DNA from 3 places in the Frankia sp. R43 genome. Region 2 is predicted to be linked to each of the others. Evidence: riboswitches for the same ligand, from Rfam matches in the RefSeq annotation. Region 2 holds a riboswitch; each other region holds the start of a gene.

Region 1 (7,875 bases), on a different contig from region 2:
CCTCGCCGCCCTTCTCGCCGGTGCCGGATTCGTCGCGCTCTACCTGGTTCCCTTTGTGAAGTACCCGGCCAATCCGCCCGCGATCGGCCATGAGGACACGATTGGCGCCCGCAGCGGCGTGTACGTGGCCATGGTGGCGGTGTCCCTGGTCGCCCTTGTCCTCGCGTCCGTGGCCGCTTATCGGCTGGCGCCCCGTTTCGGGGCGTGGGGGGCGGTGCTGTTGGCCGCACTGGGTTTCGTCGTGTTGACCGGCATCGCGATGGCGGCCCTGCCCGCCCTCGGTCATCTCGGGGCCAACCGAGCGGAGTACGGCAACTTCGCGACCGAGACTCCGCAGCCGCTGGAGGCACCGGACGGAACGATCGTCTATCCGGGATTCCCCGCGGATGTCCTTTTCAAGTTCCGGCTCTATTCCCTGATCGCACAGATGATTATGTGGGCGACGATCGGACTCGTGTTCGGCCAGCTCGCCGAGCGGCTCTCCGCCGCCCCGGCACCCGCCTCCCGGAAAGCGGAGGGTGCCACACCGATCGCAGAACACCAACTCGGCGACTCCGCCGCTCCGGCCTGAACCAGGCACAGGCAGCTCCCACAACGGTGTGGGCCCGGCGGTTCGCCACACCGGGCCCACACCGTTCTCACCCGCCAGGCGGTCGGGCCGTCGTCAGCGCGGATCAGCCCTGCCCGGAGGTCCTCGGCAGCGTTCCGCGGATCCGGCGGGTCGCGGCGACCATGTTGCGCAGGGCGATCTCGATCTCGCCTTCGTCCCGGGTCGTCGTTCCCCATCCGGGGCTCACCCACAGCAGGGCGGGCTCGATCGCCGCCAGCCGCAGGCGCAACGCCTCCTCGATCTCCTGGACGGTCGGTGCCCGGGGCACCCGCCTGTCGCCCACCCCGGCATCGAGCGCCCGGCGGTATCCCGACCGCCGGAGGTCCGCGACCAGGTCGGTCCACGCGCCGGCGCCAGCCGCCTCGACGCAGGCGACATCGGCGTCGAGCTCCTCGATCAGGCTGACGACGTCACCGGGCTCGGAGCAGCACAGGCGCGTATGGATCTGCGTTCCGGCGTCCGCCGCGGAGGTCGCCAGCCGGAACGTTTCGGTCGTCCATCTCAGGTACTCCTTCCAGCTTCCGCGCCGCAGCGGTGTCAGCACAGGGACTCCGGGCTCGTCGATCTGAATGATCCGGATGTCGGCAACCTGCAGATCATCGATCTCGTCGCGCAGCACCAGCGCGAGCTGGCGGGCGGTGTCGGCGATCGCCTGGTCCTCGCGCACGAACGACGAGGCGAGCATCGTCACGGGCCCGGGCAGGATCGCCTTCACCGGCCTGCTCGTGCGGGCCTGTGCGTAGGAGGCCCAGCGCACCGTCATCGGCCCAGGCCGCGCCACGTCACCGAACAGGATCGGCGGTCGGACATACCGCATGCCGTCGGACTGCACCCAACCGTGGTCGGTCGTCGCGTAGCCGGTGAGCCGCTCGGCGAGAACACGGACCAGGTCGTCCGGCTCCAGCTCTCCGTGGACGAGCACATCCAGGCCGATGTCCTCCTGTAACGCGATCAGCCGGTCGATCTCGGCCGCCATCGCCTGGACGTGGATGCTCTCGCCGGCAGTGCCGCCACACCAGGAGGAACGCGGTGCTCCGATGGCGCCATCCGGTCGAAAGGATCCGGCTGTCGTGGGCAGAACCGGCAGTCCCAGCTTCCCCGCCTGGGCGGCGGCCCGCACCTCGGGCTCCGCCCGGGCGACCGTCAGCTCCCCGCTGTGGATCGACAGCACACGGGCCCGCACCGCCTCGTCGACGAGACCTTCCGGCACGGCGGCGCGGCGCGCGTCCGCGTCGGCGAGCTGCTCGGCCACTGCGGGCAGGTCCTCGCGCAGCGCCCGGCCGAGTAGCACGATCTCGTCGACCTTCTGTCGGGCGAACGCCATCCGGTCGATCAGCCGGGCGTCCAGCCCCCGTTCCAGGGTGAGGTCAAGCGGCACATGGCGCAGCGAGCAGGATGAGCTCACCACCAGGTCGCCAGCGAGCCCCAGCAGCGGGACGCAGGTCGCCAGCGCCGCCCGCAGGTCGGTGCGCCACACGTTCCGGCCGTCGACGAGACCCGCGACAATGGTGGTCGCGCCGATGCCACCGATGCCGGCGAGCGCGACGAGGTTGCCGGGGCCGGCCACGAAGTCCAGCCCGATCGCGTCGACACCCACGGAGGCCAGAACGGGCAGCGCCGCGCCGATCTCACCGAAGCAGGTGGAGACGAACAGCTTCGGCCGCGATGGCATGGCCGCGAGCGACCGGTAGGCGCGGCGCAGCCCAGCCAGTTCGGCCTCGGACAGGTCCCGGGCCAGTGCGGGTTCGTCGAGCTGCACCCACACCGCGCCCGCCTCGGCCAGCCGACCCAGCAGCTCCACGTAGGCGGCGACGAGGTCGTCGAGCAGGTCGAGCGGTGTGAAGCCGGCCAGCGCCACGGTCGAGGCTCTGGCCACCAGGAGAAAGGTCAACGGGCCGAGGAGAACCGGGCGGGTGATCAGACCGAGATCTCTTCGGGCCTCGGTGAACTCGCGCAACGGCTTACGTCCGGCCAGCCGGAACCTGGTGCCCTGGTCGAGCTCGGGCACGACATGGCGGTAGCTGGTCGTGAACCAGTTCGCCGTGCCCAGCGCCGGCAGGCCTCCGCCGCCCCGTGCCATCGTGAAGTAGATGTCCAGGTCCGCGGAACTCCGTGAGTTCACCCCGCCGGCGAGGGCGGCCTGGCGATACCGGTCGGGGACCGCGTCGAACAACACGGCGGTGTCCAGCACCTGGTCGTAGAAGGAGAACGTGTTGGACGGCACCTCGTCCAGCCCGGCGCCGGCGAGTTCCGCCCAGACGCCGGCCCGCAGCTGCGCGGCCCGGAGCTCCAGCTCCGTCGCATCGATACGGCCGGCGCAGTACGCCTCGGTCGCGGCCTTGAGCTCACCGGCCCGTCCGATGCGTGGATACCCGAGAACAGTCGTGCTGACCGCGCCGATGTCGTCGACGTCGCGAGCCGCCATGGTTCCATCCCTCGCCGAGGCGCACCCTGGCCAATGACAGCACGCGGCAGGAGCGGCGACAGCGAGGCGGCGGGCACTCGGCGGCCGGACCGGGATCGCAGGGTCGCCTGCTGACAGGCCAGGGAGGCCCACACAACCCTCGCCGTAACCCGCCGCGCGGCGGGCAGGCTCGCCCGTTCGGCCGCGGCCACAGCCCGCGACACACCGTCGGCCACCGGCCCACCCGCGAGGCCACGGACCTCCGCGCACCGGCGGCGCGCGGGCGGGGGCAGGTCTTCGGACTCGTGGGCGCCCACCGGCCGACTGACCGGCGAACCTACTGGCCACCGCTTCCCGGGCGGAGTACCCACCCAGTGCTACTGGCAGCGTTCGTTCCCACTCACCGCTGCGGGGCAGCCCCGGATTCACACCGGGTTCCCTCTTACGACGTCCTCACTGGCCAGCCGACACATCGCCGCAGGAAACCGACGAACGGACACGCTGGTTACTGCGGCACGCCCGCGTCGACCGGCACGGGAGGACGAACCCACCGCAGCCACGATCATACGGGGCGCCGTCTCACTCATACCACGGCCTCATCCGACGTCCGCGATCGTGTCCCAGGACAACGTCGTGCTCTCGGTGAGTCGCTCGCGCGGCATTGCTAGGCTCATGCACACAGCTGGTTCGACCATTGGCACCGTTCCCGCAGGGCGCGGTGCCGGTGGGAGACGTGAGAGGGAACCCGGTGTGAATCCGGGGCTGCCCCGCAGCGGTGAGTGGGAACGAACGCCGTCCGATGCCATGCCCCATCAGGGTGTGGCCTGAGAGCACTGAACCCGCACCGTCCTGGCTGGTGATGAGTCGGCTGGGGCCGGGTTTGGGAAGCGACGGCCAGTAGGAATCCCGGTCCGGATGGGCCGGTAGAGCCCGCGAGTCCGAAGACCTGCCCGCTGTGCGTGCCCGCGACCGCGGGGCGCTTGGCTGTGACCTCGTGGGCGGGTCCGCGCCGTCGGCACACCTGCTGGTCCGCGTTTTCCGGAGGCCGGCGCGGGGGTGTCGGTGCCGTGTCGGCGCCTGTCGCGAGGTGAGTGGACTCGCGAAGGAGAGCCCATGAGCACGACCAGTCCGACCAGCCTCGCGACGGTGTACGGCTATCCCCGGCAAGGAAGCAACCGGGAGCTCAAGAAGGCCACCGAGGCGTACTGGGCAGACACCAGCGACCCGGAGCGGCTGCTGGCGACGACCCGCCAGCTGCGCCGAGAGCGGGTGGAGCTACTGCGCGCCGCCGGGATCGAGGAGATCCCGAGCAACGACTTCTCCCTCTACGACCATGTGCTGGACGCCGCCGTCCTGCTCGGCGCGATCCCACCGCGGCACCGCGAGACGGTCCCGGACGTGAGCACCCCCCAGGGCCGGCTGGACCGCTACTTCGCCATGGCTCGCGGCAACGACCAGGTCGAGCCCCTGGAGATGACGAAGTGGTTCGACACCAACTACCACTACCTGGTGCCCGAACTCGGCCCGGACACCGCCTTCGCTCTGGACCCGGACAAGCCGCTGCGTGAGTTCGCCGAGGCCAGGGATGCCGGTGTGATCACCCGCCCGGTACTGGTCGGCCCGGTGACCTTCCTGCTGCTGGCGAAGCCCGCGGCGGACGCCGGCGAGGGCTTCGAGCCGCTGTCGCTGCTGGACCGGATCGTGCCGCTGTACGCCGACCTGCTCCAGCGCCTGCGCGCCGCGGGCGCGGAGTGGGTCCAGCTCGACGAGCCGGCCCTGGTCCAGGACCAGCCCGCGGTCGTCCTCGACGCGCTGCGCGGCGCGTACGCCACCCTGACCGCCGTGGTGGACCGGCCGAAGCTGCTGCTCGCCACCTACTTCGACCGGGTCGGTGACGCGCTGCCAGTGCTGCGTGACAGTGACCTCGACGGCGTCGCGCTCGACTTCGTCGGCCCGGCGGCGGCGAACCTGGCCGCCCTCACCGCGGCCGGCGGCCTCGGAGGCAAACGCCTGGTCGCCGGTGTGGTCAACGGTCACAACATCTGGGCCGCCGACCTAGCCGCCGCCCTTGACACCCTGGAGAGCCTGCGGGGCCTGGCCGGGCGGGTCGACGTCTCGGCGTCCTGCTCGCTGCTGCACGTGCCGCTCGATGTCGCTCTCGAGCGTGACCTGGACCCGGAGATCGCCGGCTGGCTCGCGTTCGCCCGGCAGAAACTCGACGAGATCGTCACCCTCACCCGCGGTCTGACCGCCGGCCGCGCGGCCGTCGCCGACGCCGTGAACGCCCGTGCCGAGCGGCTCGCCGCGCGCGCCGCGTCACCGCTGGTACGGGTCGACGCCGTGCGGCACCGGGCCGCCGCCGTCACCGACGCGGACCTGCACCGGGCCAGCCCCTACGGAAAGCGCGACCAGATCCAGTCCGAGCAGCTGAACCTGCCCCTGCTGCCCACGACCACCATCGGGTCGTTCCCGCAGACCCCGGGCCTGCGCCAGGCACGGGCCGCGCTGCGCGCCGGCACCCTGAACCCGGACAGCTACCTCGCCGCGATGCGCGACGAGATCCGGGACGTGATCGCCGAGCAGGAGGAGTTCGGCCTGGACGTCCTCGTCCACGGCGAGCCCGAGCGCAACGACATGGTCCAGTACTTCGCCGAGCAGCTCGACGGCTACCTCGCGACGACCGACGGCTGGGTGCAGTCCTACGGCTCCCGCTACGTCCGCCCGCCGATCATCCTGGGCGATGTCTCCCGCCCGAAGCCGATGACCGTCGAGTGGGCCACTTACGCCCAGAGCCTCACCGACAAGCCGGTGAAGGGAATGCTCACCGGCCCGGTCACCATGCTGGCCTGGTCGTTCGTCCGCGACGACCAGCCGCGGGCCGACACCGCGCGGCAGGTCGCGCTCGCCCTGCGCGACGAGGTGACCGATCTGGAGGCCGCCGGGATCCGGGTGATCCAGGTCGACGAGCCCGCGCTGCGCGAGACGCTGCCGCTGCGGAACGCCGACCGGGCCGACTACCTGGCGTGGGCGGTCGAGTCCTTCCGGCTGAGCACCTCCGGCGTGCGTGACGAGACCCAGATCCACACCCACATGTGCTACGCCGAGTTCGGCGACGTGCTCCAAGCCATCATCGATATGGACGCCGACGTCATCAGCCTGGAAGCCGCCCGCTCGAAGATGGCGATCGTCGCCGACCTCGCCCGCGCCGACTACCCCAACGAGGTCGGCCCGGGCGTCTGGGATATCCACTCCCCGCGGGTGCCCTCGGTCGCGGAGATCACCGAGCACCTGCGGGTCGCGACCGACGTGTTCCCGGCTCGGCGGCTGTGGGTCAACCCCGACTGTGGGCTGAAGACCCGCGGCTACCCCGAGGTACGCGAGACCCTCACCAACCTGGTCGCCGCGGCCCGTCAGGTGCGCACACAGGTCTGACCGCCTTATCCCGCTCGCGCGGGTGTGGGGGCCGGGCACCGAGAACGCTCCGCCCCCACACCTCGGCGCCGCACCGGACCGCATCGATCACCTGACCGAGCGGTATCGCCCACATCGCCGACCGGAGCCACGCCTGCACAGCAGAACATATGTGAAGATGTGAGCTGGTCTTATGCGGGATGGGTGAGGCTGATGGGTAAGCATCCCGAACCGCTCCAGGTCGAGATCGACGGCACCGAAATGGTGCTCCTTGAAGCGGCCGTCTACGAACAGCTGCGCGCCCACCACAGGCAGCTCGGCGCCCAGTCCGCCCGAATGCACGAACTACGGCACCGCGTGGAACTTCTCGATGCCTGTCTCGATGATCTGATGCTTCACGTGCTCCAGCTGCCGGCGTGCCCGGAATGCCCCGGTGCCGAATGCTCGGCGACCGAGCTCGACTGCCCTCGGCGGAGACTTCTCACGCTTCTCACCAACCGTCCCACCGGTGAGGCGACTCGCCGGGTCAACAAGCGGCGACGCACGCGCCGCTGATTCCCCGACGTCAGCGCATGTCTCCGCCCTGATCTCGCCCAGCCGTCGTCGACAACGAGAGCACCCGCTCGGTCAGGACCGTGACCGGGCGGGTGGTCGTGTTTCGTCGGTTCCGGTCAGGATGAATCCGCTTCCTGACCGTGACGAGTCAGTTCTCGGTCACATTCCCGGCCGGCCAGCCGGCCGCGTCGAGATCGATCTCCGGATACACCGGGAAGCGGGACAGCAGGTCCGCGACGCGTGCTCGTGCGGCCTGGGCGGCGCCCGCCTCGATCTCGAACTGCGCCCTGCTCGGCCGCCCCGTGCCCTCCACTCCTCTGACCTTGGTGGCCCGCAGGGTCGAGATGACGACGTCGGCGATCTCGTCCACCTCGTCGGCGCCCATGCCGAGCGTGGTGATCGCGGCGGTGCCGAGCCGCAGCCCGGTGGTGTACCACGGCCCGTTGGGGTCGAAGGGAAGGGCGTTGCGGTTGAGGGTCAGGCCGATCGACCGCAGCGCGGCCTCCGCCTGGCGGCCGCTGAGACCGAAGGTGGTCAGGTCGGCGACGATGAGGTGGTTGTCCGTTCCGCCGGTCAGCACCGGCAGGCCCTGCTCCACCAGCCGCTCCGCGAGCCGGCGGGCGTTCTCGACGATCCGCGCGGCGTAGTCGGCGAAGGCCGGCTCCAACGCCTCGCGGAAGGCGACGGTCTTCGCCGCCATCACATGCGGCAGCGGGCCGCCGAGAATCGAGGGGCAGCCCTTGTCGACCGCGTCCGCGAACTCGGCGGTGCTGAGGACGAAGCCACCCCTCGGGCCGCGCAGGGTCTTGTGGGTCGTACTGGTCACCACGTGCGCGTGGGCCACCGGGTTGTGGTCGCCGGTGAACACCTTGCCCGCGACGAGCCCGGAGAAGTG
Region 2 (7,875 bases):
GAGGAGGTCACCGTCGTCAGCACCCTCGGCCGGCCCTACGCCGCGATCGGCCCCGAGCTGCGGGCCGACGCCCGGGTGCTGGTCCTCACCGGCGACGGGGACGGAGCCGACCGGGTGCGCCGACTGGTCACCGAACGTAACCTCGCGGCCGAGCTCACCGTGTTGGAACGCCTCGGCGGTCCGCACGAACGCGTCCATGTCCACCAGGCCGGGCCGGCCGCCCTGCCACGGCATGACCGGCTCGCCATCGTCGCGGTCCGCTGCGCGCCCGGCGAGCGCCTGGCCGGCGCCGGCCAGGCGCCGGGCCTGCCCGACGAGACGTTCACCACCGACGGCGTGCTCACCAAGCAGGAGGTGCGGGCGATCACGCTGGCCGTGCTCGCCCCGGCGCCCGGTGAGCTGCTCTGGGACGTCGGCGCCGGCAGCGGCGGCATCACCACCGAATGGCTGCGTGCAGACCGCCGCTGCCGGGTCATCGCCATCGAGCCGCGGGCGGATCGCGCCACCCACGTCCGGGCGAACGCCGAACGCCTCGCCGGCGTCGTCGCATCGCCCGCCGGCCCCGCCGGCCCCGCCGCCATGCCCGCCGCGGCCGGGGCCAGGGCCGGAAGCGGGGCCGCGGCCGGACGGCTACGGCTCGTCGAAGGTCGCGCACCGGACGTGCTCGCCGGTCTGCCGACGCCGGACGCCGTGTTCGTCGGCGGCGGCGCGAGCATCCCCGGAGTCATCGACGCCTGCCTGGCGGCGCTGCCGCCGGGCGGGCGCCTCGTCGTCAACGCGGTCACGATCGAGACGGAGGCCGTGCTCGTCGACTGGCATCGGCGGGCCGGCGGCCGGCTGCGCCGGATCGCGATCTCCCACGCCGAGCCGGTCGGCTCGTTCACCGCCTTCCGCTCGGCGCTCCCGGTCACCCAGTGGGTCCACACCGCCCCAACCGATTCCAGGTGATCACTGGCACGCCAGACCCGTCGCGGAACCCCGAGCTTCGGGCTTCCACTGATGCCACTGATCCCCAGCAAGAAGTGAGGATTTCGTTACTGAAACGACCGAAATTCTCACTTCTTGCGTATTGCCAGATGGCCCTGCGTCCCATTTGCACCTATTGGCGACGACTACTTCCGCTATTTGGCGGCGACTCGGCAGTATGGCCAGCGGCCAGCTCCCGCAGAGCGGTCAGGATGCCGGCGGCGTCCGGCCAGGTCCGTGGCGCCGGGCCCGCGGCCGCCGGGCGGTCGACCATGACGACCGGCACGCCGACCGTGCGGGCCGCGTCCAGCTTGGCGACGGTCAGCGTGCCGCCGCTGTCCTTCGTGACCAGCACCCGGATGTCGTGCTCGCGCAGCAGTCGGGTCTCTCCTTCGACGGTGTAGGGACCGCGGTCGAGCAGCACGGTGTGCCGCGATGGCAGCGTGTCCGTCGGCGGGTCCACGGCCCTGATCAGATAGTGCCGGTCCGGGTCCGCGGCGAACGGCGCGAGCTCGCGGCGACCGGTGGTGACGAACACGGCGCCGCCCGGCGGGCAGAGCTCCCGGGCCCGGTCGGCGGCCGCCGCCAGGTCGCCGACGCGACGCCAGTCGTCACCGGGCCTGGCCTGCCAGCCGGGCCGTGCCAGCCGGAGCAGCGGCACCGCGGAACCGGCGCCGCCCGCCCACGCGCCGCCTGAATGCGCACCACCTGAATGCGCACCGCTCGAATGCGCACCGCTCGAATGCGTGCTGCCCGCGTGCGTGCCGCCCGCCTCGTCCGATGCGGGCGAGGGGGCCGCGCAGGCGGCGACGGCGTGCGCGGACATCCTCGCCGCGAACGGATGCGTGGCGTCGACGACGACGTCGATCGCCCGGTCCCGCAGGAAAACGCGCAGGCCGCCGACTCCACCGAAGCCGCCGATCACGGTCTCGCCGGCGGGCAGCGCCGGATCGCGCACCCGCCCCGCGAGCGACGAGACGACGTCCATGCCCTGCTCGGCGACGAGCGCGGCGGCGAGGTCACGTGCCTCCCGGGTGCCACCGAGGATCAGGATACGCACGCACGGTCCCGTTCCGCCGAGTACAGGTGGCTGTCACGGAAGCCCGTCGCGGCGAGCGCGTCGCCGACGACGATGACCGCCGCCCGGCCGATCCCGGCGGCGCGCACGGCGGCGGCGATGGTGTCGAGCCGGCCGCGCAGCACGACCTGGTCCGGGCGTGAGGCCCAGGCAACCACCGCTACCGGGGTGGCGGCGCCGTAGACCGGCAGCAGCTCCTCGACGACCGCCTCGATCCGCTGGATGGACAGGTGGATGACCATCGTCGCCCGGGCGGCGCCCAAGGCCGCGAGCGTCTCCGCGGCCGGCATCGCGGAGGCGTTCTCGCTGGTCCGGGTCAGGACGACGCTCTGCGCCACGCCCGGCACGGTCAGCTCTCGGCCCAGCTCCGCTGCCGCCGCCGCGTACGCGGGCACCCCGGGGCACACGTCGTAACGGACGCCCGCCGCCTCCAGCCGGCGCATCTGCTCGGCGACGGCGCTGAACACCGACGGGTCACCGCTGCAGAGCCGGGCGACGTCCTGGCCGGCGGTGTCGGCCTCGACGAGATGACCGACGATCTCGTCGAGGGTCAGTGGAGCGGTGTCGACGATCCGGGCGCCCGGCGGGCAGTGCGCCAGCACGGCCGGGTCGACCAGGCTGCCCGCGTAGAGGCAGACCGGGGAGGCCGCGATCAGGTCCCGGCCGCGCAGGGTGAGCAGGTCCGCGGCACCGGGGCCGGCGCCGATGAAATGAACGGTGATCGCGTCGCTCCCTAGAAAGGCTTGGAGGACCGTGCCACGGCCAGCCGGAAAGTCATCACGGCGTGCTCAGGGACGGGAGAAGTGAAGTCGCGCAACGGTGGTCACCGGAGCCTCCTTCGGGGATTGTGCGTCCCCGCGGACGGATGGGCATCATGACGGCGAAGTATCTGACTCACCCGCGGCGTTTCGCGGGCTCACAGTGGCGCAACCGTGCCGGACTTCCACCGGCTTCCTTACGCCGTCACGAGGCCCCACCGTAGGTCCGTACCGGATCGGGCGTCAACACCCGCTCCGGCGGCCGACGTCTCCCCCGCCCGGGCCGGGCTCAGAAGCTGCCGACGGCCTCCTTCTCGTCGTCGTAGACCTCGAAGATGGTGATCAGCTGGGTGATGTGGAGCAGGTCCTGGAACTTGGGAGGTGGCTTCAGCAGCTTGAGGTGGCCGCCGCGATGCTGCGTGGCCGTGTAGGAGCTGACGAGCTCGCCGATGCCGCTGCTGTCGACGGTGGTGACGCTGGCGCAGTTCAGCAGCAGATTGCGGGTGCCGTTCTCCATCTCCTCACGGACGGCCCAGCGGAGCTGCTCCGCTCCCATCCCTAGGACGATCTTCCCGCCCAGGTCGAGGATGGTGACACCGTTCTGCTCGCGACGGTCGATCTTCATGAGAATCAGGTGCTCCTTCCGGAAGGTGTTTCACCAGGACGGCTGCCGCGGAAAGCGCAGCACCCTGCGCCCCATGCCCACCCCGCCCCAGCGCCCAACCCGGAGAATTCGTCCGGGCACACAGGGCAATAGTCCCCTGAGTCAACCTGACACAAACACAGCCAGTTACCATCCGTAACAGCAACGCTTCGGGTTTGCGGCCTTCACCGACCCACCTTCGCGGCGTGGCCCCCGGAACGAACCGGGGCCGGTCACCCGACCGGAGTTGTCAGCCAGCCGGGTTCGTCGCGGTGACCAGCCAGGTCGCGGCGGGAAAACGGACGGCTCCCCGCACGAGATGCCGACGCAGCTCCGCCCGCACCTCGTCGAGCAGCGCCGACCAGCCCTGCGGGCCCAGGGCCGGCTGCAACTGCTGCCGGGCCGACCGGCCGGTGGAGGTGCTCAGGATGGTCGCCAGCCGTTCCTCGACCCCGTCGGTGCCATCGGCCCCGTAGTCGCATTCGAAGTCGAGCGCGTTGATAACGATGCCGGACCAGCCCGCCGCACCCAGGACGCCCGCCAGCCGGTCGGCGTCGGCGAACGCGGTCGGGCCAGGCTCGCCAGGCGCCGGGTCCGCCGGTGGCGGGACCAGCCGCCCGGCGAGCACGCTGGAGCCGAGCGAGAACATCGGGTTCTCCTCCCGGCCGCGCCAGCAGGCGAAGACCAGCCGGCCCTGCGGGGCCACAACCCGGCGGATGTTCGCGAACGCCGCCGTCGGGTCCTCGAAGAACATCACCCCGAAGCGGGAGACGACCAGGTCGAACGGCGGGCCGGGCGCTTCCCCGCCCAGGTCGAGAACCTGCGCGTCCCCCACCACGACGGTGGCCACGGGAACCCTGCGCCGCGCCGCCTCGGCCATGCCCGGCGAGATGTCGACCCCGACCACGCTCGCTCCCGCGCCGGCCCCGGCCGCGAGCAACGTGCCGGAGCCGCAGCCGACGTCCAGCAGCCGCTGCCCGGGCCGGACTGCCGCCGCACGGCTGATCGCCGCGGTCACCGGCGCGAACAGGGCGTCGAAGAGCGCCTCGTTCGCGACCCAGCCGGAGGCGTTGTCGCCCCAGGTCAGCCGCATCTGCTCGTTCAGCACACCCTCGACGGTAGCGTGGGCTGTAGCCAGAGCCCGATCAAGAGAGGCAAACGGGGGCGAAGGGTTTCCTGGCGACCCGCAAGAAAGAAGGATTCTGGTCGTCGGAACGACCGAAATCGTTCACTCTTGCGACTCACCAAACCCTCCAACGACCAAAAATCCATCGAACTACCGGGGCAGACACACCACTAGTTGCTGTAGACCCGCCGGGGCACCAGGAAAACGGCGGTTCTCCGTTGCTCGGCCATCACCCGGTCATACGTGGCCCAGTCGTCGTGCGTGCCGCCCGCGGCGACGAAGACCTCCCGCAGCAGCAACCGGAGCCGCTCGGCGTCGATGTCGGGATGCGGGTCGTCCGGGCCGATGAGCTGCGCCTCGCCCTCGGCGGACACCCATCGCCACCCCGACCTGACCGTGACGGTCAGCGCGGGCCTGGCACGCAGGTTCGCGAGCTTGACCCGGCCGTAGGTGACGAAACCGACGACAGGGGTGGTGCTCAGCGGATGCCGCAGGACGCCGACGTTGACCACGGACGACTGAATGCTCTGGTCGGCCCGCGACGTCGAGACGACCGCCAGCCCTTTCTCCTCCCGGCCCAGCTCCGCCAGGTCGTCCATCGTCGCCACAGCCATGCCTCCCCGTCTGTCGGCGCGTCCACTCGCCCGCCCAGCATCGTTTCACGGCTCCGGGCGGCGGACCGACGGCGAGCGCCACGGCCCGCAGCACCTGTACCGGGTCAGGCCGCCCCGCCGGCGCCACCCGGCTCGCCGCGCAGCTGCCCGCGGTCACCCGGCGAAGGTCAACAGGGTGGCTGACGGGCGCAGATCACGCGGGCCGGGCAGGGCCGCGATCCTCCGGAGCGTTCGCGACCGCCATGCCCTGCGGCCGGGCGGTGGCTGCAGGTCCTCGGCGGTGGCCACGCCGGGGATCTGCGCGGGCAGGCGAGCGGCCGCGGAGACCGTGAGGCCGAAGGGCATGGGCGGCGCGGTGTAGCGGTCCGACATGCGGTAGCCCTTCATCGTCCGCCTGCTGAACGCGGGGGGTATCGAGTCGAAGAACAGCTGCCCGGCGGGGAACCGCGCGGCACACTCGGTGATCAGGGACATCACCTGGTCTCGTTCCAGGTACATGAACAGGCCCTCGGCGGAGATGAACACCCCACGTGCCGGATCGGGGACGTCCATCCAGCTGTGGTCCAGCGCCGAGACCGGGATCGCGGTCATGCGTGGCTCCGGCGGCAGCAGGCGCCGGCGCAGGTCGATCACCGGTGGCAGGTCCACGGTCAGCCAGTCGACGCCGGGCCGCCCCAGGCGCCAGTAGGTGGTCTGCAGGCCCTCGCCGAGGGCGACCACAGTCGCCTCGGGGTGCCGGTCCAGGTACGCGCGGATGGCGAGGTCCAGGGCGAGGGCGCGCAGTGGATGGCTCTGGCTGGGCCTGCCGAAGCGTTCGAAGTCGTAGTCGATCCTGCGGTAGAGACGCTCCGCCAGCGGGTCGTCGAACGACGAGCCCGGGTGGATCGACTCCTCGGCCCGGTTGCGCAGCGTCCACAGGCAGGTGGCCGCCACCCCGTCCAGGGCCGTGCCGTCGATCTTCTCTTCTGTCGTCACGGCGGGATCAACGCGTTTCGTGATCAGGCGCCGAAGCATCGGCGGCTCGCGGCGGGCCGGCGAACGAGGCACGGAGGAACTCGAGGATCTCCGCCCGCGCCGCCTCGGCCTGCGGCGCCAGACCCGGGATGCTGAGGAACGCGTGCCCCGCTCCGGCGTACTCGGCCAGCCGTGTCGGCGTCCCGGCCGCCTGCAGCCGTTCGGCGTAGCGGCGGCCGTGGTCGGCCAGCGGGTCGTGGGTCGGCACCACCACGAGCGCCGGGGCCAGCCCGCTCAGACTGTCGGCGTGCAGCGGCGAAAGCTCGCGAGGGTCGGTTCCCGGTGGAACGGCGAGCCGCTGGAACAGCCGCAGCACCGGCACGGCGAGGGTCGGGGTGTCGGCGTGCTCGGTGACCGAGGCGTGGTCGAGCATCGTCCCGGTCACGTCGACAGCGGGGTTGACCAGCACCTGTGCCGTGAGCCGCAGGCCGGACTCGCGGGCGCGGATCGCGGCCAGCGCACTGATCAGCGCGCCGCAGCTCTCGCCGAACACAGCCGTTCGCGCCGGGGCGATGCCCCACGGCCCGGGGTCGCGCACCACCTGCCGGAGCACGTCCCAGCCATCCGCGACGGCCGCCGACAGCGGAGTTCGGTGGTCGAGGAGGCGGTGCTCGACGGAGACCACGACCGCCGGCAGCTGGGCGGCGAGGTGGCTGTTGACCCAGTCGCTCTGCACGGCGGTGCCCACGAACCCACCGCCGTGCACGTGGAGCACGAACGGCAGCTCGGCGCCTTCGCCGGAGTCCGCCGCCGGCCGGTGGACGCGGACCGGGAGTTCGCGGCCGGGCAGCGTCACCTCCTGCCAGTCGATCACAGCGCCGGGGTCCGGGTCCCCCGTGACCGGCCGTATCGCGCTGGACGCCCGAAAGCGGTTCTCCGCGTCGCGGTAGGCGACCAGCTCCTCGTCCGTCATCGTCAACCAGTCCGGCTCCGGCGGACGCTCCGTAAGCACAACCTCACTCATACCTTCTCCTCGTCAACCGAGTTTCGCGACCCAAGGTATCGAAACCTACGGTAGCGAAAAAGGTATCGTGTGGCCATGGCATCGGCCGGATCCGCCAGACCACCCGGCCGCCCGCGCGCCGGCGTCCACGCCACGGTGTTCACCGCCACGCTGAGCACCGTCCACGAGCTCGGCTACGCACGCGCGACCGTGGAGCGCATCGCCGCGGCGGCCGGCATCGCCAAGACGACGATCTATCGGCGCTGGCCGTCCAAGGGTGAGCTGATCGTGGACTGCCTGCTGGACGCGTTCGGCCCGGTGCCGCTGGAGGGGGCCAACCGAGCCGAGATCATGTCCTCGGCCATCCACTGGATCGCGGCGAAGATCGGCGAGCCCGGGGTGGGCGACGCGTTCGCCGGCGTCTTCAGCGATGCCGTCAGCGACCCGTCTCTGCGCGAGATCCTGTCGACGCGGCTGCAGGACCCGTATCGGCTCGCAATCCAGGCAGCGCTGGACGAACCGGAGAACCGGGTCCTGTTCTTCATCGACGTCGTGGTCGGAACCCTGCTGCACCGGATGGGCATGACCGGCGAGCCGATGGCCGACACCGACGTCGCCGCACTGGTCGACATGGTTCTGCCCGCGATGCGCGGAACCTGACCACACGCCTCCCGTTTGTCATCGCGTCCGCTCGCCCGCCCGGCGTCGTTTCACCGGCCTGAGCGACCGCGCC
Region 3 (7,875 bases), on a different contig from region 2:
CGCTGCGGGGCGCGATCCGGACCAGGCCCTCATGCTGGAGGGCCAGGCACGCCTCCCGGATCGGCGTCCGGCTGGTACCGAGGCGGTAGGCCGTGTCGTCGAGGTCGAGACGCGACCCCGGGCGCAGCTGGCCGGTCATGATCTCGTCGCGCAGGACGTCGGCCACCCGGTCACGGGCGGTCGCGCCCAGGCGCAGGCGCCGGACACCCCCTGCGGTGTCCGGTCCCGCGCCGGAGGGCGACGTCAGCGCGTTCTCTGCCGCGCCGCCCAGGGCTGAGGCTCCCAGGGGAGAACGCTCAGATGCCGACACGGAATCCACGGTATATCAGAACATGATGATGTTGCTCAGGTCGCGTCGCCGATCCGGTGGAAACGGCGGCGGAAGTACACCGCGGGCGGATCCTCGCCGAGGCGGGTCCGGGTGACCCGGCCGATCAGGATCGAATGGTCGCCGGCCGGGTGCACCTCATGGGCGGCGCACTCGAGTGTCACGCAGGCCTCGTCGAGCACCGGCAGGCCCTGCTCGTCGGGGCGGAATCCCGCGTCGGTGAACTTGTCCGCGCCGCGGGTGGCGAAACGGACCGCGAGCGCCGCGTGCGCCGGCGGCACGACGTGCACGATGAACCGGGACGCCTGTTCGAACGCGGGGTGGCACTGCGCCGTCGCGGCGAGGCACACGAGCACCAGCGGCGGATCCATCGAGACCGAGCAGAACGAGCTCGCGGTGAAGCCCCACCAGCGGCCCTCGGCGTCCGCGGTCGTCACGATCGTGACCCCGCTCGGAAAGGACGCCATCGCCTCGCGGAAGAGGCGGGAGTCGTCCGCGGTGGCCGGGAGTGCGGTCACGGGCCGACAGCCGTTGTCGCCGCGGTGGGGGCTTCCTGTCGGCACATGCGGACCACCTTTCGATCTGCCGGCCCCGCCTCCCCAGGCGAGGTCACGGGGCACAGGCGAGACAGGTTCCGGGAGACCGAACCGCCGCTGGTTCGGCATCTGGACGTACGAGGACGACCGGGATCTACTCTGACATCTGATATATCAATCGTCAATCGGTTGGCGGCGCAGGTCCCGGCGGCTGACGGCCAGCGGTCGATGGCGGGGCGGTTGTCGGTCCCGGAGAGCCCGTGGACCGGGCCTCAGCGTGGCAGCACGGGGTAGGGCACGTAGGTGCTGCGGTCCTCGGTCACGGCCAGGTCGTGCCCGAGGCGGGGGAAGGCGCGCTGCGCGCAGTCGTCGCGCTCGCACACCCGGCACCCGGCACCGATCGGGGTGGCCGCCGCCGGGTCGTCCAGGTCGAGCCCGGTGGCGTAGACGAGGCGCGGCGCGTGCCGGATCTCGCAGCCCAGCCCGATCGCGAACATCTTGCCCGGCGCGCCCCATCGGCCGCGGCCGCGAGTGACCGTCCGTGCGATCCACAGATAACGCCGGCCGTCCGGCATGGACGCGACCTGGCGCTGCACCGTGCCCGGTGCGGAGAAGGCCAGGTAGACCGTCCACAGCGGGCACGTCCCGCCGCCGCGCGAGAAATGGAAGCCGGTCGCGGACTGCCGCTTGGACATGTTCCCCGCCCGGTCGACCCGGACGAACGAGAACGGCACCCCGGGCGCGGCCGAACGCTGGAGCGTGCTCAGTCGGTGCGCGGCCGTCTCGAATCCCACCGCGAAATGGTCGGCGAGCCGTTCGATGTCGTATCGGAACGCCTCGGCGGCCTGGTGGAACTCGCCGTAGGGCAGGATCAGCGCGGCCGCGAAGTAGTTCGCCAGGCCGATTCGGGTCAGCGCCCGCGCCCGCGGTTGCACGGGCCGAGCGAGGTCGTCGAGGAGCTCGTCGTGCTCCAGGAACGCGAGCTGGGTCGCCATCCGGAACGCCTGCTGGCCGGCACGCAGATGCCCGGCCAGGCGCAGGACCCGCTCCGCGGGGTCGTAACGATGAAGATCGGACGCCTGAGCCGAGCGGGGATCGCCGGCCGGGATGGAGCTGTCGTCCAGCCGGGCCAGCCGCACGCCGTGCGCGTCCCGCAGCCGGTCGGCCAACGCCCGGCGGACCTCCCCCCGCCGCACGCCGATTTCGGCGGCCAGGACCTCGGCGCGCTCCTCCAGCTCGGCCACATGGTTGTGCCGCCGGTAGAAGAAGTCCCGGACCTCCTCGTGCGGGACGTAGCCGGAATCACCCGCCGCACCGCCCACGGATCCGCCTGCCGCACCGCTTGCGGGACCGGTCGCGGCGGCCAGGTGCTCGGAGGTCTGGCGGTAGCGCCGGTAGAGCGCGATGACGGCCTCGGCGGCCCCGGGGGTGTCGCGGGCCAGCCGTGCCAGCTCGGCCGCCGGCACGGCGAGTTCCGGGGTCACCTCGGCGAAGACCTCGTGCAGCTCCGCGATCAGACGGGCCGGGTCCTGGGCGGCGAAGAACCCCGGGTCCACCCCGAACGTCTCGGTGATCCGCATCAGCACCGGCACCGTGAGAGGGCGGGAGCCGTGCTCGATCTGGTTCAGGTAGCTGGGGGAGATCGCGAGCAGCCGCGCGAGATCCGCCTGGCTCAGCGACCGGCCCTCCCGCAGACGGCGCAGCCGGGCCCCCGCGACAGCCTTGTCCACAGCCGCCAGCCTAACCAGGCGCTCGGCCGCCTCCTGGCCGGCGCGGAAGACGCTGATCGCGCCGTGCGGTGCCGCGGGCGGTCCTCCGCGCGGGTACGCGCGTAGCACCCACCCGCCTCGGCCTGACAGCGGCACGTCGGCAGGGACACAACATGTGGGCTACTTGCACAGATGTGATTCGCACATGTAGCGTCTGCGCCGCAGCTGGTTCGGCTGGCCGGCAAGTCCGGCCGGTCGTCGCAAGAGGGAACCCGGTGGAAGTCCGGGGCTGCCCCGCAGCGGTGAGTGGGAACGACCGCCGTCACAGGCACTGGGAGCGTGCTCCTGGGAAGCGACGGCCAGTAGGTCCGCCGGAGAAGGCGGGTGCCCGCGAGTCCGAAGACCTGCCAGCGCGCCGCGCGCACCCGCGCGCGGCGGTCCGACGGTCTCGAGGGGAGACCGGGATCCGCGAGCCGCACCTGAGTGCCATACCGCCATGTCCGTGGCGGCGTGGCCCGACCTCGTGCCGCCGCCGTTCCTGATCCCTCACAGTCCCGCCGGGCAGCGTCCGACCGGCCGCGAGGAGAACATCCCAGGTGACCCTGACCGACTCGGCTCCGCCCTCCGCCGACCACACAATGCGGGTGCGCCACCGCGACGGCTCCCTGGAGCCCGTGGACGTCACCCGCATCGTCGCCGCGGTGTCCCGGTGCGCGCAGGACCTCACCAGGGTCGACCCGCTGCGGGTGGCCACCCGCACCATCGGCGGCCTCTACGACGGGGCCACCACCGAGGAGCTGGACCGGCTGTCGGTGCAGACCGCCGCCGAACTGATCGCCGAGGAGCCGGAGTATTCCCGGCTCGCGGCCCGCCTGCTGGCCGCCGTGATCGCCGACGAGGCCGCCGGCGCCGGCGTCACCTCCTTCAGCACCGGCATCGAACTCGGGCTGGAACTGGGGCTGGTCGGTGACGACACCGCGCGCTTCGTCGCCGCCCACGCCGCCGAGCTGGACGCCCTGGTCGACCCGGCCGCCGATCACGGCTTCGAGTACTTCGGCCTGCGCACCGTCTACGACCGATACCTGATGCGCCACCCGCACACCCGCGCGGTTCTGGAGACCCCGCAGCACTGGCTGCTGCGGGTCGCCTGCGGCCTGGCCCGTGACGTCACCGAGGCCGCCGAGCTCTACCGCCTCATGTCCTCGCTCGCCTACCTGCCCAGCTCGCCCACCCTGTTCAACTCCGGGACCGCGCACTCCCAGATGTCGAGCTGCTACCTGCTCGACTCACCGCGCGACGAGCTGGAATCCATCTACGAGCGGTACTCCCAGGTCGCCCGGCTGTCGAAGTTCGCCGGTGGCATCGGGATCGCCTTCTCCCGGGTGCGCTCACGCGGCGCGCTGATCCGCGGCACGAACGGCCGCTCCAACGGCATCGTCCCCTGGCTGCGCACACTGGACGCATCGGTGGCCGCGGTGAACCAGGGCGGGCGGCGTCAGGGCGCCGCCTGCGTGTACCTGGAGCCGTGGCACCCGGACATCGAGGAGTTCCTCGAACTGCGCGACAACACCGGGGAGGACGCGCGGCGCACCCACAACCTCAACCTGGCGCACTGGATCCCGGACGAGTTCATGCGCCGCGTGCAGGCCGACGAGACCTGGTCGCTGATGGACCCCGACCAGGTCCCCGAGCTGCCCGACCTGTGGGGGGACGAGTTTGACCACGCCTACCGCGCGGCCGAGCGGGAGGGGCGGTACGTCCGCCAGGTGCGCGCCCGAGACCTGTACGGCCGCATGATGCGCACCCTCGCGCAGACCGGCAACGGCTGGATGACGTTCAAGGACGCCGCGAACCGGACCGGTAACCAGACCGCGGACCCGCGCAACGTCATCCACCTGTCGAACCTGTGCACCGAGATCCTCGAGGTCTCCACCGACAGCGAGACCGCGGTCTGCAACCTGGGCTCGATCAACCTGGCCAGGCACCTGCTGCCGCCGGAGGGGGCGGGCGTCGCGGTCGCCGCGGGTGCCGGGCGGCGCATCGACTGGGAACGGCTGCGCGCCACCGTCCGGACCGCGGTCACCTTCCTCGATCGTGTGATCGACATCAACTACTACCCGACGCCGGAGACCGCGGCGAGCAACCCGCGGTGGCGCCCGGTCGGCCTGGGCGTCATGGGCCTGCAGGACGTCTTCTTCGCGCTGCGCCTGCCGTTCGACAGCCCCGCCGCCCGCCAGCTGTCCACCCTGATCGCGGAGGAGATCGCGCTCACCGCGATGGAACGCTCGGCCGAGCTGGCCCGCGAGTACGGGCCGCACCCGGCGTTCGCCGAGACGAGGGCGGCCCGCGGCGTCCTGCACCCGGACCACTTCGACGTCACGCCGTCGCAGCCGGAACGCTGGGAACGACTGCGGGCCGCCGTCTCCGAACACGGGCTGCGCAACTGCCTGCTGATCGCGATCGCGCCCACCGCCACGATCGCCTCCATCGCCGGCTGCTACGAGTGCATCGAGCCGCAGGTGTCCAACCTGTTCAAGCGCGAGACCCTGTCCGGCGAGTTCCTGCAGATCAACACCTACCTTGTCGAGGAACTGCGCCGGCGAGGCCTGTGGACGGCCCCGGTCCGGGACCGCATCAAGCGTGCCGAGGGGTCGGTGCAGAGCATCGAGGAACTGCCTTCCGAGATCCGCGCGGTGTTCCGCACCGCCTGGGAGCTGCCGCAGCGGGCGCTGATCGACATGGCGGCCGCCCGGATGCCGTACATCGACCAGAGCCAGTCGCTGAACCTCTTCATGGCCGACCCGGCCATCGGCCGGCTGTCCTCCATGTACGCCCACGCCTGGGCCAGCGGGCTGAAGACGACCTACTACCTGCGCTCGCGACCGGCGACCCGCATCCAGCAGGCGACAGTCACCGGCACACGAGCCGCCCGGACACCGGAACCGGAAACGCCGGACGCCGACGCTGCGGCGCTCGCCTGCTCCCTGGAGAACCCCGAGATCTGCGAGGCCTGCCAGTGACCACCGCTCCCGCCCGCGTCGCCCCTTCAACCCCCGCGGCCATGACATCCGCCACCGTCGTGGCGGCGACTGTTGCCGGCGCGGTCACCGCCGGCCGACGGATGCTGCTCGACCCGGGCATGAACCTCACCCTTCGCCCGATGCGCTACCCGGACTTCTACGAGCGCTACCGGGCCGCGATCCGCAACACCTGGACTGTGGAGGAGGTCGACCTGCACTCCGACCTCGCCGACCTGGCCCGGCTCAGCCCAGCTGAGCGCCACCTCGTCAACCGCCTGGTGGCCTTCTTCGCCACGGGCGACACGATCGTCGCGAACAACCTGGTGCTCAACCTCTACCGGCACATCAACGCACCCGAGGCCAGGCTCTACCTTTCCCGCCAGCTGTTCGAGGAGGCGGTACACGTCCAGTTCTACCTGACCCTCCTCGACACCTACCTCCCCGACCCCGAGGAGCGGGCGCGCGCCTTCGCCGCGGTCGAGAACATTCCGTCGATCCGCGCCAAGGCCGACTTCTGCTACCGCTGGATCGACTCAGTCCACCACCGCACCGCCCTGCGTACCCGCGCCGACCGCCGGGCGTTCCTGCTGAACCTCGTCTGCTTCGCCGCCTGCATCGAGGGGCTCTTCTTCTACGGCGCCTTCGCCTACGTCTACTTCCTCCGCTCCCGCGGCCTGCTGAACGGGCTCGCCTCCGGCACGAACTGGGTCTTCCGCGACGAGTCCATGCACATGGCGTTCGCGTTCGACGTCGTGCGCACCGTGCGGGCGGAAGAACCAGACCTGGTCGACGACGAATTCGAGGCGGACGTGCGGAGAATGCTCGTCGACGCGGTCGACGCCGAGACGGTATTCGCCACGGACCTGCTCTCCGGCGGGGTCGCCGGGATGACCGTTCCGGACATGCGCCGCTACCTGGAGCACGTCGCCGACCGCCGGCTCGCCGAGCTGGACTTCCCGCCGATGTACGGATCAAGCAACCCGTTTCCGTTCCTGGAGCTGCAGGACGTGCAGGAGCTGTCCAACTTCTTCGAGCGGCGCGTCTCGTCCTACCAGGTCGGCATCACCGGCACGGTCAGTTTCGACGAGGACTTCTGAGCGCTGTGGACGATCGGATTTGTTCGATCGTGTCGGTGAGTGGCGTTCCCATCCGGCTCGGCAGTCCCGCCGGGGCGGCTGGTGGCCATGAGGGCCGACATCCTCCGCGAGGTCGCGTATGGGCAGACGACTGCCGGACAGAGGCGCGGAGCTCCCACCGCGGACCTTATTGCAAGATCTTCGCAATAGGGAGATAGTTGCATTCTGGCCGCACTGACCGGCCGGCGGGCGGCACCCTCCGGCTGGGCGCGCGTCTGGCTTGATCGCACGGAACCCCAGCGCAGCGGCTCCGTGTACGCGTCGCTGAACGGATGGGTTCTCCCGACGGGGCACACGGGGTGACCGCGGGCCTAGTGGGTCGGGTTCCGGTCCCGTGCCTGATGATCCGAGTTCCGTAACGAGGAGATGACACGTGGCTGATCCGGCGCCCGGCACCGTGGATCCGACGCTCGGGGCGCGGCTGGCTCAGTTCCGGCTGAGCCTCACGTCCACAGACAGGCGCTCTCTCGCCGGAATGGGCGGCTTCATCGTCCTGCTGCACGTGGTCGGTTTCGTCGTCCTGTTCGCCCGGGTCACGCCGCACGACTACCAGCTCGGCGGCGACCATCCCGTCTTCACGGCCGGAGTCGGTGTCCTCGCCTACACCTTCGGCCTGCGGCACGCCTTCGACGCGGACCACATCGCGGCCGTCGACAACACCACCCGCAAGCTCATCGCGGACAACGCGGCCCGGGAGGCGGAAGGGCACACCGGGCAGCGCAAGCCGTTGTCGGTGGGGTTCTGGTTCTCGCTGGGCCACTCGACGATCGTCTTCGTGCTCGCGTTCCTGCTGTCGGTCGGTGTCAAGTCACTGGTCGGCCCGGTCGAGGACGACTCGTCCCGGCTGCACACGATCACCGGTGTCATCGGCCCGTCGGTCTCCGGGGTCTTCCTCTGGGTGCTCGGGATCCTTAACCTTGTCGCCCTGATCGGCATCGTGCGGGTGTTCCGTGAGATGCGCCGGGGCCGTTACGACGAGCAGGAGCTGGAGCGACGGCTCGACTCCCGCGGCTTCATGAACCGGTTCCTGGGTGGCCTGACGAAGACGGTCACCAGGCCGTGGAATATCTACCCCATCGGGGTGCTGTTCGGGCTCGGGTTCGACACGGCCACGGAGGTCGGTCTTCTTGTGCTGGCCGGCGGTGC

What was found. A riboswitch is a leader RNA that binds a small molecule or an ion and turns the genes downstream of it on or off. The one in region 2 is predicted to bind cobalamin.
Region 1: another riboswitch for cobalamin. It lies ahead of metE (5-methyltetrahydropteroyltriglutamate--homocysteine S-methyltransferase); the one in region 2 lies ahead of cobM (precorrin-4 C(11)-methyltransferase).
Region 3: another riboswitch for cobalamin. It lies ahead of ACG83_RS08780 (ribonucleoside-diphosphate reductase subunit alpha); the one in region 2 lies ahead of cobM (precorrin-4 C(11)-methyltransferase).

The regions. Positions count from the first base shown of each region.
Region 1 covers NZ_LFCW01000002.1:241,772-249,646, reverse strand. The annotation lists gene ACG83_RS08645 (CbtA family protein) at 1-571, shown strand, start outside; gene metE (5-methyltetrahydropteroyltriglutamate--homocysteine S-methyltransferase) at 675-3,035, opposite strand; cobalamin riboswitch at 3,285-3,498, opposite strand; cobalamin riboswitch at 3,751-3,962, shown strand; gene metE (5-methyltetrahydropteroyltriglutamate--homocysteine S-methyltransferase) at 4,128-6,446, shown strand; gene ACG83_RS08630 (hypothetical protein) at 6,639-6,980, shown strand; gene ACG83_RS08625 (glycine hydroxymethyltransferase) at 7,129-7,875, opposite strand, start outside.
Region 2 covers NZ_LFCW01000004.1:728,544-736,418, forward strand. The annotation lists gene cbiE (precorrin-6y C5,15-methyltransferase (decarboxylating) subunit CbiE) at 1-948, shown strand, start outside; gene ACG83_RS20345 (precorrin-6A/cobalt-precorrin-6A reductase) at 1,100-2,026, opposite strand; gene cobM (precorrin-4 C(11)-methyltransferase) at 2,014-2,766, opposite strand; adenosylcobalamin (AdoCbl) riboswitch at 2,874-3,026, opposite strand; gene ACG83_RS20355 (STAS domain-containing protein) at 3,092-3,427, opposite strand; gene ACG83_RS20360 (class I SAM-dependent methyltransferase) at 3,696-4,538, opposite strand; gene ACG83_RS20365 (TIGR03618 family F420-dependent PPOX class oxidoreductase) at 4,742-5,179, opposite strand; gene ACG83_RS20370 (class I SAM-dependent methyltransferase) at 5,339-6,160, opposite strand; gene ACG83_RS20375 (alpha/beta hydrolase) at 6,168-7,163, opposite strand; gene ACG83_RS20380 (TetR/AcrR family transcriptional regulator) at 7,239-7,802, shown strand.
Region 3 covers NZ_LFCW01000002.1:285,878-293,752, forward strand. The annotation lists gene ACG83_RS08765 (GntR family transcriptional regulator) at 1-310, opposite strand, end outside; gene ACG83_RS08770 (flavin reductase family protein) at 346-795, opposite strand; gene ACG83_RS08775 (short-chain fatty acyl-CoA regulator family protein) at 1,137-2,594, opposite strand; cobalamin riboswitch at 2,836-2,979, shown strand; gene ACG83_RS08780 (ribonucleoside-diphosphate reductase subunit alpha) at 3,212-5,593, shown strand; gene ACG83_RS08785 (ribonucleotide-diphosphate reductase subunit beta) at 5,635-6,690, shown strand; gene ACG83_RS08790 (HoxN/HupN/NixA family nickel/cobalt transporter) at 7,103-7,875, shown strand, end outside.